4 regions of the Streptomyces sp. NPDC030799 genome follow, and region 2 is predicted to be linked to each of the others. Evidence: riboswitches for the same ligand, from Rfam matches in the RefSeq annotation. Region 2 holds a riboswitch; each other region holds the start of a gene.
The links. Region 2 has a riboswitch for cyclic di-AMP ahead of ACZ41I_RS19155 (C40 family peptidase). Riboswitches for the same ligand answer to the same signal wherever they lie in the genome.

Region 1: linked by a shared signal. The riboswitch ahead of ACZ41I_RS29935 (transglycosylase family protein) and the one ahead of ACZ41I_RS19155 (C40 family peptidase) in region 2 are both predicted to bind cyclic di-AMP.
Region 3: linked by a shared signal. The riboswitch ahead of ACZ41I_RS33595 (M23 family metallopeptidase) and the one ahead of ACZ41I_RS19155 (C40 family peptidase) in region 2 are both predicted to bind cyclic di-AMP.
Region 4: linked by a shared signal. The riboswitch ahead of ACZ41I_RS19995 (transglycosylase SLT domain-containing protein) and the one ahead of ACZ41I_RS19155 (C40 family peptidase) in region 2 are both predicted to bind cyclic di-AMP.

The regions. Positions count from the first base shown of each region.
Region 1 is NZ_JBVIDS010000013.1:96,406-99,564, reverse strand. It holds gene ACZ41I_RS29940 (transglycosylase family protein) at 126-1,277, shown strand; cyclic di-AMP (ydaO/yuaA leader) riboswitch at 1,460-1,633, shown strand; gene ACZ41I_RS29935 (transglycosylase family protein) at 1,638-2,351, shown strand; gene eno (phosphopyruvate hydratase) at 2,659-3,159, shown strand, end outside.
Region 2 is NZ_JBVIDS010000007.1:136,490-139,648, reverse strand. It holds gene ACZ41I_RS19160 (tellurite resistance/C4-dicarboxylate transporter family protein) at 1-26, opposite strand, end outside; gene ACZ41I_RS19155 (C40 family peptidase) at 132-1,313, opposite strand; cyclic di-AMP (ydaO/yuaA leader) riboswitch at 1,322-1,491, opposite strand; gene pcrA (DNA helicase PcrA) at 1,714-3,159, shown strand, end outside.
Region 3 is NZ_JBVIDS010000016.1:21,719-24,877, forward strand. It holds gene ACZ41I_RS33590 (aldo/keto reductase) at 1-425, opposite strand, end outside; gene ACZ41I_RS33595 (M23 family metallopeptidase) at 494-1,522, opposite strand; cyclic di-AMP (ydaO/yuaA leader) riboswitch at 1,532-1,678, opposite strand; tRNA gene ACZ41I_RS33600 (tRNA-Met) at 1,979-2,052, shown strand; gene ACZ41I_RS33605 (dihydrofolate reductase family protein) at 2,100-3,159, opposite strand, start outside.
Region 4 is NZ_JBVIDS010000007.1:302,221-305,379, forward strand. It holds gene ACZ41I_RS19990 (polyprenyl synthetase family protein) at 1-836, opposite strand, end outside; cyclic di-AMP (ydaO/yuaA leader) riboswitch at 1,413-1,588, shown strand; gene ACZ41I_RS19995 (transglycosylase SLT domain-containing protein) at 1,592-2,080, shown strand; gene ACZ41I_RS20000 (HAD family hydrolase) at 2,233-3,045, opposite strand.

The sequences.
Region 1 (3,159 bases), on a different contig from region 2:
TCTTCACGTGATCTGCGCGGCATTAACTTGTGACAAGTGATCGTCTGCCGATACGTTCACCCATCAGCGTGGCGAAGGATTTCAGCGCGCCGCGCCGGTCTTGCTGTCGCACGAAAGGCTTCCGCATGCTCTCCGGGAACGGTCGTCACCGTCGCCCCCGCCAGGCTCCGGCCCTCCTCGTCGCAGCCGGAGTGACCGGCTCGGCCATCGCGATCCCGCTGCTCGGCGCCGCGAGTGCCAACGCGGCCGACGGCACCACCTGGGACAAGGTCGCCGAGTGCGAGAGCGGCGGTTCCTGGAGCGCGGACACCGGGAACGGCTACTACGGCGGCCTGCAGATCTCCTTGGACGACTGGGGCAAGTACGGCGGCACGCAGTACGCCGACAGCGCCGACCAGGCCAGCCGCTCGCAGCAGATAGCCGTCGCCGAGAAGATCCTGGCCGACCAGGGCACCAGGCCGTGGGCCACCTGCGCCGTGCTCTCCGGACTGACCTCCGACTCCGGTTCGGTCGATGTCGACACCGGCGTCGGCAACCCCGGCGACACCGGCGGGTCGGGTGACACCGGTGGCCCGGGTGACACCTCCGGCTCGGCCGGCAGCTCCGACTCGTCCGGTCTGCCGGATTCGTCCGCGTCCAACTCCGGGACCGGCTCCGGATCCGGTTCCGGTTCTCGCTCGGGCACCGACTCGGGCGCCAACTCCGCCTCCGGTTCGGACTCCTCCGGTCCGGATTCCTCGGGCCCCGATTCCTCCGGCTCCCCCTCGGGTTCCGGCGCCTCGCCGTCTCCGCACCAGAGCCACCACGCCACGAAGACCCCGGACGCGACCGGCGGCCCCACCGGAACCGGCAACCCCAAGTCCGACAAGACCGACACGCCCGGCTCGTCCGGCAATGGCGACTCGCAGGGCGGCGACAGCTCGCCGACGGCAACCCCCGGTACCGACGAATCGGACAATTACCAGCAGCCCGCCGGTTCTTGGAGTCTGGTCGACACCGGCGCGCTCAGCAGTGGCGGACGTCACCGCGGTGACAGTGCGGACGAAAGCGTGACAAACGGTCAGAACGCCCCCTCTTCCGGCCGCCATGCCGGCCGTGCGGCGGACACCTATACCGTGCGCGAGGGGGACACCCTCGCCTCCATCGCCGACTCCCTGGGCGTCGACGGCGGATGGCATGCGCTCTACGACGGGAACAAGGGCGTCATCGGCGCCGACCCGAACCACATCACCGCCGGTCAGACCCTGGAAGTCGGTTCCGAAAAGGGTGCAAAGTAGCGGCAGTTGACGCCCTGTTTCGCCGGTGATGTCCGATTCGGTGAAAGTGTGGGATGAGTCTCAGAAGCCCTGATCGTCTTTGAAATTCCCCCGATCACGTGTCTACGGTCAGGACCGCTCGTCACCACGAGCCCCGGCAGTCGCAACGCCGAATCCTGCCAGCGGTTGCCCGGGAACAGTCGTCGCGTCAAGCGCCGTGGGCAGGAGCGGGGGACCCAAGGTAAGTGCCGGTCCCGGCGGTTGACGCCGGCACCGGCTGGGGGTGAAGCCGCACCTCGCGCAAGCGAGCGTGCGGCCGGGCAACTCAACCGGCCCGAACCCGACAGCTCACCTCGCAGGCGTCGGTGAGGGGATCGATCCATGCTGTTCTCCGGCAAGGGCAAGCACCGTCGTCCGTCCAAGGCCGTCCGCGCCATCACGCTCGCCGGTGTCACCGGCGCCGCCGTCGCCGCCCCGCTGATGGCGGCCGGCAACGCCTCCGCCGCCACCGCCTCCGAGTGGGACGCGGTCGCCCAGTGCGAGTCGGGCGGCAACTGGTCCATCAACACCGGCAACGGCTTCTACGGCGGTCTGCAGTTCTCCGCCTCCACCTGGGCCGCGTACGGCGGCACCGCCTACGCCCCGCAGGCCAACCAGGCCACCAAGGCGCAGCAGATAGCCGTCGCCGAGAAGGTCCTCGCCGCGCAGGGCAAGGGCGCCTGGCCGGTCTGCGGCACGGGTCTGTCGAGCGCCGCCTACAACGGCTCCGCGCCCAGCACCACCTCGAAGACCACCGCGCCCAGCACCACCTCGAACACCACCGCGCCCAGCACCACCACGCGCTCCGACCAGCAGGCCGCCTCCCGCTCCGCCGAGCGCACGGCCCCGTCCGCGAGCAAGACCGTCACCACCCCGACCGGCAAGAAGGTCAAGAAGGGCGACGGCGAGTACAAGGTCGTCACGGGCGACACCCTCAGCACCATCGCCGAGAAGCACCACGTCGCCGGCGGCTGGCAGAAGCTGTTCAAGCTGAACAAGGACATCGTCGAGGACGCCAACCTCATCTACCCGGGACAGCAGCTGCACCTGAAGTAAGCGACAGCGGCCTTCGGGTCCGCCCCCCGTCCCCACGGGCTCCCCGCCCCGGCGCGTGTTCCCCCGTACGCGCCGGGGCGGGGTCTTTTCTGCGCCCCGCCTTTTCCGTGCGCCGCTCGCCTTTTCTGTGTGCCCTCTGCATCCACCCTTTGTTCCGCACGTGAACAATGGGTACCGTCTGCGTGTCCTCCCCGTCCACGGGACGGTCGGTCGGTGGCCGATCCCCCGGAGACGGTTAGGCTCTAGTCGCAAGGCGCAGCCGTAAGGCAGCAAGCCCCGCACTTCCAGCGTCACATCCAAGAAGGAGATGCTCGTGCCGTCCATCGACGTCGTCGTAGCCCGGGAAATCCTGGACTCCCGAGGCAACCCCACGGTCGAGGTCGAGGTCGGCCTCGACGACGGCAGCACGGGTCGTGCCGCCGTCCCGTCCGGCGCCTCGACCGGCGCCTTCGAGGCCATCGAGCTGCGCGACGGTGACCCCAACCGTTACCAGGGCAAGGGCGTCGAGAAGGCCGTCCTCGCCGTCATCGAGCAGATCGGCCCGGAGCTGGTCGGCTACGACGCCACCGAGCAGCGCCTGATCGACCAGGCCATGTTCGACCTGGACGCCACCGACAACAAGGGCTCCCTCGGCGCCAACGCCATCCTCGGTGTCTCCCTCGCCGTCGCCCACGCCGCCTCCGAGGCCTCCGACCTCCCCCTCTTCCGCTACCTGGGCGGCCCGAACGCGCACCTGCTGCCGGTGCCGATGATGAACATCCTCAATGGCGGCTCGCACGCGGACTCCAACGTGGACATCCAGGAGTTC
Region 2 (3,159 bases):
GGACGCAGACCTGGGATGCCGGGCATGCGCCCGATGCTAGGGAGCCGCACGGTCCCTGCCCGGGAAGGGCACGCGCGCGTGGAGGGCGAAAACGCCGGTACGCGCGCGTGGGGCGAAGTCGGCCGGTTCGGTCAGCCCGGTCGGACCACGCTGTGGATGATCGACTCTCCGCCGTAGTAGATCGACTCCTCGCGGACGTACGCGCCCGGCTTCGGGGCGTGGATCATCATGCCGTTGCCCATGTAGAGGCCGACGTGGCTGATGTCGTCGTAGAAGAAGACCAGGTCGCCCGGCCGGGCGTCGGCCAGTGACACCGTGGTGCCCGCATGGACCTGGTCGTACGTGGTGCGCGGAAGGGTGACGCCGGCCGCCTTCCAGGCGGCCTGGGTAAGGCCCGAGCAGTCGTAGGAGTCCGGCCCGGTGGCGCCCCACACATACGGCTTGCCGATCTGTGCGCGGGCGAAGGCGATCGCCTTCTCGGCCTTCGTGCCGTCCGAACTGGGGGCCGTGGACCCGGTCGAGCCGGAGCCCGTCGAACCGGATCCGGACGACGAGGAGGAGGATGACGACGACGAGGACGGCGACGAAGCGGCTTGCTGCTGGGCTGCCTGCCGCTTCGCCAGCTCGGCCGCCTTGCGTGCCGCCTCCTGCTGCTTCTCCCGCTCGATGGCGGCCAGCCGCGCCTTCTCCTGGGCCGTCAGCTGTGACAGCAGCTTGCGCGCGGAGGCGAGTTTCTTCTGGACGGTCGCCTTGGCGGTCTGCAGGTCGTGCTGCGAGTCGGTCAGCGTCCGCAGGCTCTCCGCTGCCTCCCGCCGTTTCCTCATGGTCGCGGCCTGCTCGCCGATGTAGCCGTCGACCGCGCTCTTCTCCCGCGAGGTCAGCCGGTTCATCAGCTGGCTCTGGTCGAAGTAGTCCTGCGGGCTGTCCGCGAGCAGGAAGGTGGCCGTGTCGGGTGCGGCGGCGCCGGTGCGGTACTGGGCCGCGGCGAAGGAACCCAGCTCCTCCCGGGCCTTGTTGAGGCGTTCGGTACGCCGGGCGACGTCGTCGCGCAGGGCGTCGACGCGGCCCCGCTGCTTTCCTGTCCGCTCCTTGGCCGCGTTGTACTTCTCGGTCGCCGACTCCGCCTGGCGGTAGAGGTCGTCGACCTTCTTCTCGACCTCCTCCAGGCTCGGCTTGGCGTGATCGGTACCCGGGGTGGCCTCTGCGGTCTGCGAGAGCACGGCCATGGAGGTGAGGGCGGCGGTGGCGAGGGCGGGGGTGCGCAGGCCCGTCCCGATGGCCCCGCCGGGGCGCGTCTTGCGGTGCGACGCCAAGGGAGGCGACTCCTTCCAGTGAGCCGCCTACCGGGTTAGCTGTCGGGTTCGGGCGGCGGTTCGGAAGGGTTGCCCTACGGCCTCGTCCCGGGCGGGAGTCGGCCGATTCACCCCAGGATTCGGTGGGTCCCCGGCTCCGGGCGCCGTGCGGGCGCGCCGGACTCGGCGGAGGCCGCGCACGCGGCCTGACGGCAACCTAGCCAACCGGTGTGACTAGTGTGAAGGTTGGTGCGTGATATGTCCGATACATTTTCGTGATCCGGCGTCGGGATCACGTCCACGTCATCGGGTGATTCCGCAGCGTCAGGGCCGTGCCTCAGGATGTCCGCCGCTTCGCCGGTCGGCCATCTTGCCGGGACGGCGACCGGTTGTCGGTGGGGCGCCCTAGACTCGTAGAGCGATGAGCAGCCTCTTTGACGACAGCTTCCTGGCGGACCTCCAGCCCCCTCGCGGGCGCGAGGAGGAGCCCCCGCCGCCGCCCGAGGACGATCACGCTCCGGAGTCGATTCCGGACGATCTGTTCGGCGGGAAGTTCGACGTGCCGCCGGACCGGGACGCCTACTACCGCGACGGCGCCCCCCGCCCCGCGCTCGACGCGGCGGCCCTCCTGGAAGGGCTGAACGACAACCAGCGTGCCGCGGTCGTGCACGCCGGCTCGCCGCTGCTCATCGTCGCCGGCGCCGGCTCCGGCAAGACGCGTGTGCTCACCCACCGCATTGCCCACCTCCTCGCCGAGCGGCACGTGCACCCGGGCCAGATCCTCGCGATCACCTTCACCAACAAGGCCGCGGGCGAGATGAAGGAGCGCGTCGAGCAGCTCGTCGGCCCGCGCGCGCACGCGATGTGGGTGATGACCTTCCACAGCGCGTGCGTGCGCATCCTGCGCCGCGAGAGCAAGAAGCTCGGCTTCACGTCGTCGTTCTCGATCTACGACGCCGCGGACTCGAAGCGCCTGATGGCCCTGGTCTGCCGCGACCTGGACCTCGACCCCAAGCGCTTCCCGCCGAAGTCCTTCAGCGCCAAGATCAGCAACCTGAAGAACGAGCTGATCGACGAGGAGGACTTCGCCGCCCAGGCCACCGACGGCTTCGAGAAGACCCTCGCCCAGGCCTACGCCCTGTACCAGTCGCGGCTGCGCGAGGCGAACGCCCTCGACTTCGACGACCTGATCATGACGACGGTCAACCTGCTGCGTGCCTTCCCGGACGTGGCCGAGCACTACCGCCGCCGCTTCCGGCACGTCCTGGTCGACGAGTACCAGGACACCAACCACGCCCAGTACGCGCTCGTACGGGAGCTCGTCGGCACCGGGGAACACGATGAGGACACCCCGCCCGGCGAGTACGACCTCCCGCCCGCCGAACTGTGCGTGGTGGGTGACGCGGACCAGTCGATCTACGCCTTCCGGGGTGCGACGATCCGCAACATCCTCCAGTTCGAGGAGGACTATCCGGACGCGACGACGATCCTGCTGGAGCAGAACTACCGCTCCACCCAGACCATCCTGTCCGCCGCCAACGCGGTCATCGAGCGGAACGAGTCCCGCCGCCCGAAGAACCTGTGGACCAACGCCGGCCAGGGCGCGCGGATCACCGGATACGTCGCCGACACCGAGCACGACGAGGCGCAGTTCGTCGCCGAAGAGATAGACCGCCTGGTGGACGCGGGCGAGGCCAAGGCCGGCGACGTCGCCGTCTTCTACCGCACCAACGCCCAGTCCCGTGTCTTCGAAGAGATCTTCATCCGCGTCGGCCTGCCCTACAAGGTCGTCGGCGGGGTCCGCTTCTACGAGCGCAAGGAGGTCCGGGACGTCCTCGCCTATCTGCGGGTCCTCGCCAACCCCGAG
Region 3 (3,159 bases), on a different contig from region 2:
TCGTCCAGCGCGCCGATGATCTCCTCGACCGGCACCTCGGGCTGGTCGAAGTGCGTGTAGTAGAGGTCGATGTGGTCGGTGTCCAGGCGGCGCAGGGAGGCGTCGGCGGCGGCCTTGATGTTGGCCGCGGACAGGCCCTGGTACTCGGGGTGCTGGCTGACCTTGGTGGCGATGACGACGTCGGCGCGGTTGCCGCGGGCCTTGACCCACTTGCCGATGATCGTCTCGGACTCACCGCCCTTGTTGCCCTCGATCCAGGCGGAGTAGGCGTCGGCGGTGTCGATGAAGTTGCCGCCCGCGGCGGCGTAGGCGTCGAGGACGGCGAAGGAGGTCTCCTCGTCGGCGGTCCAGCCGAAGACGTTGCCGCCCAGGGAGAGCGGGAAGACCTTGAGGTCGGAGGAACCGAGCTTGCGCAGAGAAGTCATGCCTTGTGCCAACGCCGGCGGTGGATGATCGCATTCCACCGCCGGCGCCGAAATCCCTCGAAAGGAGATCAGGGGGTGAGCCCCTTGTCCCGCAGCCACGGCGCCGGGTCGATGCCGGCGGCCTGGCCGTTCGGGTGGACCTCCAGGTGGAGGTGCGGGCCGGTGACATTGCCGGTGGCGCCGATGCGGCCGATGACCTCACCGGTCGAGACCTTCTGGCCGACCCGGACGTTGATCGAGGACTGGTGGCAGAACCACAGCTCGGTGCCGTCGTCCAGGGTGAGGACCGTGCGGTAGCCGTAGGCACCGGCCCAGCCGGCCTGGGTGATCGTGCCGCTGTGGATGGCCTTGATGAGGGTGCCGGTGGGGGCGGCGAAGTCGAGCCCGGTGTGGTAGCCGGAGGACCACATGGCGCCGGGCTGGCCGAAGGTGCCGGTGATCGTGTACGAGACGACGGGCAGCTGGTACTGCTTGGCCAGCTCGGCCAGGCGCTTGGCCTCGGCCGCCTTCTTGGCGTCGGCCTCCGCCTTCTCCTTGGCGGCGGCGGCCTTGGCGGCGGCCTCCTGCTCCGCCTTGGCCGCGGCGTCGGCGGTCTGCTTCTCGGCGGCGGCGAGCGCGGCGGCGGTGGCCTTGCTGTCGGCCTTGCTCTGCTGCTGCTCGGCCTGGGCCATGATCCGGTTGCGCAGTGCCTCGCCCGCGTCGGAGTCCTTGCTGTCGGCCGAGGTCACGCCCATGGTGCTGAGCGCGGTGGAGTTCGTCCGGGGTGCGTCGGAGGAGTCGTCGCCGAAGAGGTGGCCGACGGAGTCCAGGTCCGGCAGGGATATGGAGACCGGCGGCTTGCCGGTGTTGGCGCTGGCCATGCCCCCCGCGCCGACCGCGGCCAGCACGCCGACGCCGAGGACGGTGGAGCTGCGCGCGAAGCCGCCGCGCTGCTTGGTGACGCGGTGCCGGCCGCGGACCGGGGCGACGGAGTCCTCGGTGGGGTTCCACTCCTCCCAGGGGCCCTCTTCGGCGCGGTAGGTGCCGTAGCCGAAGGTCTCGGGCTCGGCCGGCGCGGGCATGAACGGGGCTTCTGGGGCAGGCCGGTTGGACGCCACTCGGGCGCACTCCTTTCCTTCCTCCGCCTACCGGGTTAGCTGACGGGTTCGGAGCAGGAAGGTCTCCTACGCGCGTATACCAACTGCGGCATTCGCACGATTCACCCCAAGGTGGTGGTTCCCCGGTTCCCTCGCGGGATTCGGCGCGTGCGCACGGAGCCGTCTCTTGTGACGGCTGGGACGACCGCGCTGCGTTATCGAACGTTAATAGACCTGCCGGTTACTTTCCAAGCCGTTCGACTTGATCATTAACGATTTCGAGCGGGGACTTACCGGTCAGGAGCGCCGCAAAGCGGGCGAGTTGTCCGGCGTTCAGGAGTCTCGGCGTTTTTGATGGTGTCTCAGATGTTCTGCGCACGGCGGTCGCCCAGTCACCGTGGGTGACCTGGCGGGAGGGGGCCGTGAATACCGGTGTGCGTGCCGCCCTGCGCATGGGGTACTCTGGAGTCACAACGACGCGGGGTGGAGCAGCTCGGTAGCTCGCTGGGCTCATAACCCAGAGGTCGCAGGTTCAAATCCTGTCCCCGCTACTGAAGGCCCGGGGCCGGAATCCAGTGGATTCCGGCCCCGGGTGTTTTCAGCCTCCCAGCAGATGCCTGTTCGGCGCCTTGGCGAGTGCCTCCAGCTCCGGCACCACGGCCACCTGCGCACCGGCCGTGACCAGGACCCCCGTGCCGTCGGCCGCCGAGACGAACGTGTCCGGCTCACGCCACGCGGTGACCACCCTGCGCACCCCGGCCCGCAGAATCAGCTCGGCGCAGGGCGCGGGCCGCGAGGCCCGCCGGGCACAGGGCTCCAGGCTGCTGTAGACCGTTGCGCCGGCCAACCGGGCATCCGCCGGGTCGATCTTCGCCAGCGCCGCCTCCTCCGCGTGGACCACGGGGTCGTCGCCCTCGCGTGAATGGCCCCGGGCCAGCTCCGTCCCGTCGGCGGCGACCACGACCGCGCCGACGCTGAACGCCGTCTCCGACGGCGGGCACAGCGCGGCCAGCTCGCAGGCGGTGCGCAGCCAGTGCCGGTCGGCGGCGACGGGGGCCGGGCCGGTGCCGGGGGCCGTGGGCTCGTAGCGCATGAGGACCACGTCCTCGATGCGGCGGGTCTCGGTGAGGCGCAGCCGGCCGGGCTGGTAGGCGCCCGGGCCGAACAGGCGGGGGGCGGCCGGATCGCCGACGAACAGCGGCGCGAGGACCAGCTGGAGCTCGTCGGCGAGGCCCAGCTGGAGCAGCTGGGTGTGGACCGTGCCGCCGCCCTCGACCATCAGGCGCCGTACGCCGCGCACGTCGTGCAGATGACCCAGCAGGGCGTGCCAGTCGAGGTCGGGGCCGAGCGGGACGATGCCGGCGGCGGCGCCGAGGAGGCGTGCGGCCCGTTCGGCGCCCTTGTCGGTCGTGTAGACGAGTTTGTCCCCGCCGGTGTGCCAGAAGTGGGCGTCGGGATCGAGGTCGCCGGTGGCGGTGACGGTCACCTTCAGCGGGTACTCCGGCCTGCCCCCGGCCACCCGGGCCGCGCGGCGCTCGGCGGAGTTGACCAGCAGCCGGGGGTTGTCGGCGCGGATCGTGCCGGCGCCGACCAGGATCGCGTCGACGGAGGCCCGGACCGCGTCGACCCGGTCGAAGTCGGCCGGACTGGACAGCAGG
Region 4 (3,159 bases), 170 kb from region 2:
GCGTCGTCGCTGAGGTCGGAGTCCAGCAGGCGGCACAGCGCGATGTCCTCGGGCAGCCCCAGCCGGGCCGCCCGCTCGCGCAGCCGCAGCACGGGCAGCGTAGGAATGCCCTCGCGCAGGTCGGTGCCGGGGGTCTTGCCGGACTCGTGCGAGTCGGAGGCGATGTCCAGGACGTCGTCGGCGAGCTGGAAGGCGACGCCGAGCCGCTCGCCGTACTGGGTGAGCACGTCGACGACCGTCTCGTCGGCGCCGGACATCATCGCGCCGAACCGGCACGACACCGCCACCAGCGAGCCGGTCTTGCCGCCGAGCACGTCCAGGTAGTGCTCGACCGGGTCACGGCCGTCCGCGGGGCCGGCGGTCTCCAGGATCTGGCCCGTGACCAGCCGCTCGAACGCGAGGGCCTGCACCCGGACGGCCTCGGGGCCGAGGTCGGCGAGGATCTGGGAGGCCCGGGCGAAGAGGAAGTCGCCGGTGAGGACCGCCACCGAGTTGCCCCAGCGGGTGTTGGCGCTGTCCACGCCACGCCGTACGGCCGCCTCGTCCATGACGTCGTCGTGGTACAGCGTGGCGAGGTGGGTCAGCTCCACGACCACGGCCGACGGCACGATGCCCGGCGCGTAGGGGTCGCCGAACTGGGCCGCGAGCATCACGAGCAGCGGCCGGAACCGCTTCCCGCCGGCCCGTACGAGGTGCTGCGCGGCCTCCGTGATGAACGGGACCTCGCTCTTGGTGGCCTCGAGCAAGCCTTCCTCGACAGCCGTCAATCCGGCCTGGACATCGGCTTCCAGAGCCTGGTCCCGCACGCTCAGCCCGAACGGCCCGACGACGGTCACGAGGGGTCTCCTGTCTGCTGGTGTCTGCTGGCGATTACACGGTTTGTCGATAGGTCGCTGCCATCACTCAAGTCAGCGTATCCGGTCCTCTTTCGATCACCGATAGCGCCCACCGGTCCAGCCTGGGAGGTATCGGGTCATGTCCGGGATGCTTTTGATCAAGCGATATGAACGTATATTTATCGACTTAACGGGAATCTGTCCGCTTTGTCGCGAGACGAGAGGCGAGCGGAGTAACGCCTGCACCTTCCTCTCCCGGGACAACGACGGGCGCCAGGTCGCGGGTTCCGCCATCCAGTCGACCCACCTGAATCCCCCATGTCCGACTTGAAGCCTTTTGCTATTTCGTGAGTTGGGTCACGAGCACCCGTCGGCACCCCATCCCCGTCGACCTCGCCTTCTCCCCTTGGCCCGCTGGCGAGTTGAGGGTTGGCAACCGCAAAGGATCAAGCGCCTCATAGGGCATAGATCAAGGTCAAATAGGACGTTGTGTGAATCCGGTACTTGTTTCCGACATGTGCTCTCGCATACGTTCCGGGCCGTCGGGCGGACGCCGAATCCTGCCACCGCCCGCATAACCATCCACGGACTCATCCGTATGGCAGGAGCGGGGGACCCAGGTAAGTCGCCGGGCCGGACGGCACACGTCGCACCGGAACGGCTAGGGGTGAAGCCGTGCCTTCCCGGGCACGGTCGGGCACCTCCCCGCCCGAACCCGACAGCTCACCTCGCAGGCGCCGGAGAGGAACTTCCCCATGCCTGCTGCCGCTCAGCACCGCCGTACCCGGAACAACCGCATCGTCCGCGCCCTCGCCGCCGCCGGTACCGGTGCCGCCGTCCTCGCCCTGCCGCTCATCGGGGCGACCAGCGCCTCCGCCGCGACCCCGGCCGCCACCACGGTCTCCACCACCCCCGCCGGTTACCCGAACACCCTTGACGGCTGGATCCGCGAGTCCCTCGCGATCATGGCCCAGAAGGGCATCCCGGGCAGCTACAACGGCATCTACCGCAACATCATGCGTGAGTCCTCGGGCAACCCCAACGCCATCAACCTCTGGGACTCCAACGCCGCCAAGGGCATCCCGTCCAAGGGCCTGCTCCAGGTCATCGACCCGACGTTCAACGCGTACCACGTGGCCGGAACCTCCTTCAACATCTACGACCCGGTCGCGAACATCACCGCCGCCTGCAACTACGCGGCCAAGCGGTACGGGTCGATCGACAACGTCTTCGGCGCGTACTGACAGCTCCGCCGGCCGGCAGGCGGGACGGACACCGGCCGCCCGGCACGCCCCCGCACCTGACCGACGGGGGCGTGCCGGGCGGCCGCCGTGCATCCTCCGGGCCTGCGCCGGACGGCCGCGTACTGAAGGGCCGGCCAGTCGGTCGGTGCCGGTCAGCCGGTCGGAAACAGTCTTTCGAGGACGACGGCGATGCCGTCGTCCTCGTTCGACAGGGTGATCTCGTCGGCCACCGCCTTGAGTTCGGGGTGCGCGTTGGCCATGGCGACCCCGTGTCCGGCCCAGTCGAACATCGGGATGTCGTTGGGCATGTCGCCGAACGCCAGGGCCTCCTCCGCGGCGATCCCGAGCCGCTCGGCGGCCAGCGCGAGGCCGGTCGCCTTGGTCACCCCGGACGGCTGCAGCTCCACGGTTCCCGGCCCCGACATGGTGACCGTCGCCAGCGAGCCGACCACCGCGCGCGCGACCGACGCCAACTCGTCGTCGGACAGCTCGGCATGGCGCAACAGCACCTTGCTGATGGGCTCGCACCACAGGTCGTCGCGCCGGCCGACCCGTACCGCGGGCAGGGTCGGGTGCGGCATCAGATAGCCCGGCTCGATGAGCGTGAGCCCGTCGACGCCGTCCTGGTCGACGGCCGCGTAGACCTGCCCCACCTCGGCCTCGATCTTGCCGAGCGCGGTCTCGGCCAGCTCCCGGTCCAGCCGGACCGACCACAGCAGACGACCGGACGCGGCGTCGTAGACCTGCGCGCCCTGTCCGCACACCGCGAGCCCCGTGCAGCCGAGCTGCTCGAGCAGGGGCCGTACCCGCGGGGCCGGGCGGCCCGTCACCACCAGATGCCGGACACCGGCCCGCGCCACCCGCGCGAGCGCGGCGAGCGACCGGTCGGAGACCGTGTCGTCGCCGCGCAGCAGCGTTCCGTCCAGGTCGGTGGCGATCAGAGCGTACGCGGGGGAGGCTGCCATGATCAGAGAATACGGATACCTCACCCCGCCGACTCACCTTGTGGTCCTGCGCACTTACGTACTGCCCAGCCCCAACTGGTGTGTGCCGGCCCCCCGATGGCGGTGTGGCTGCGA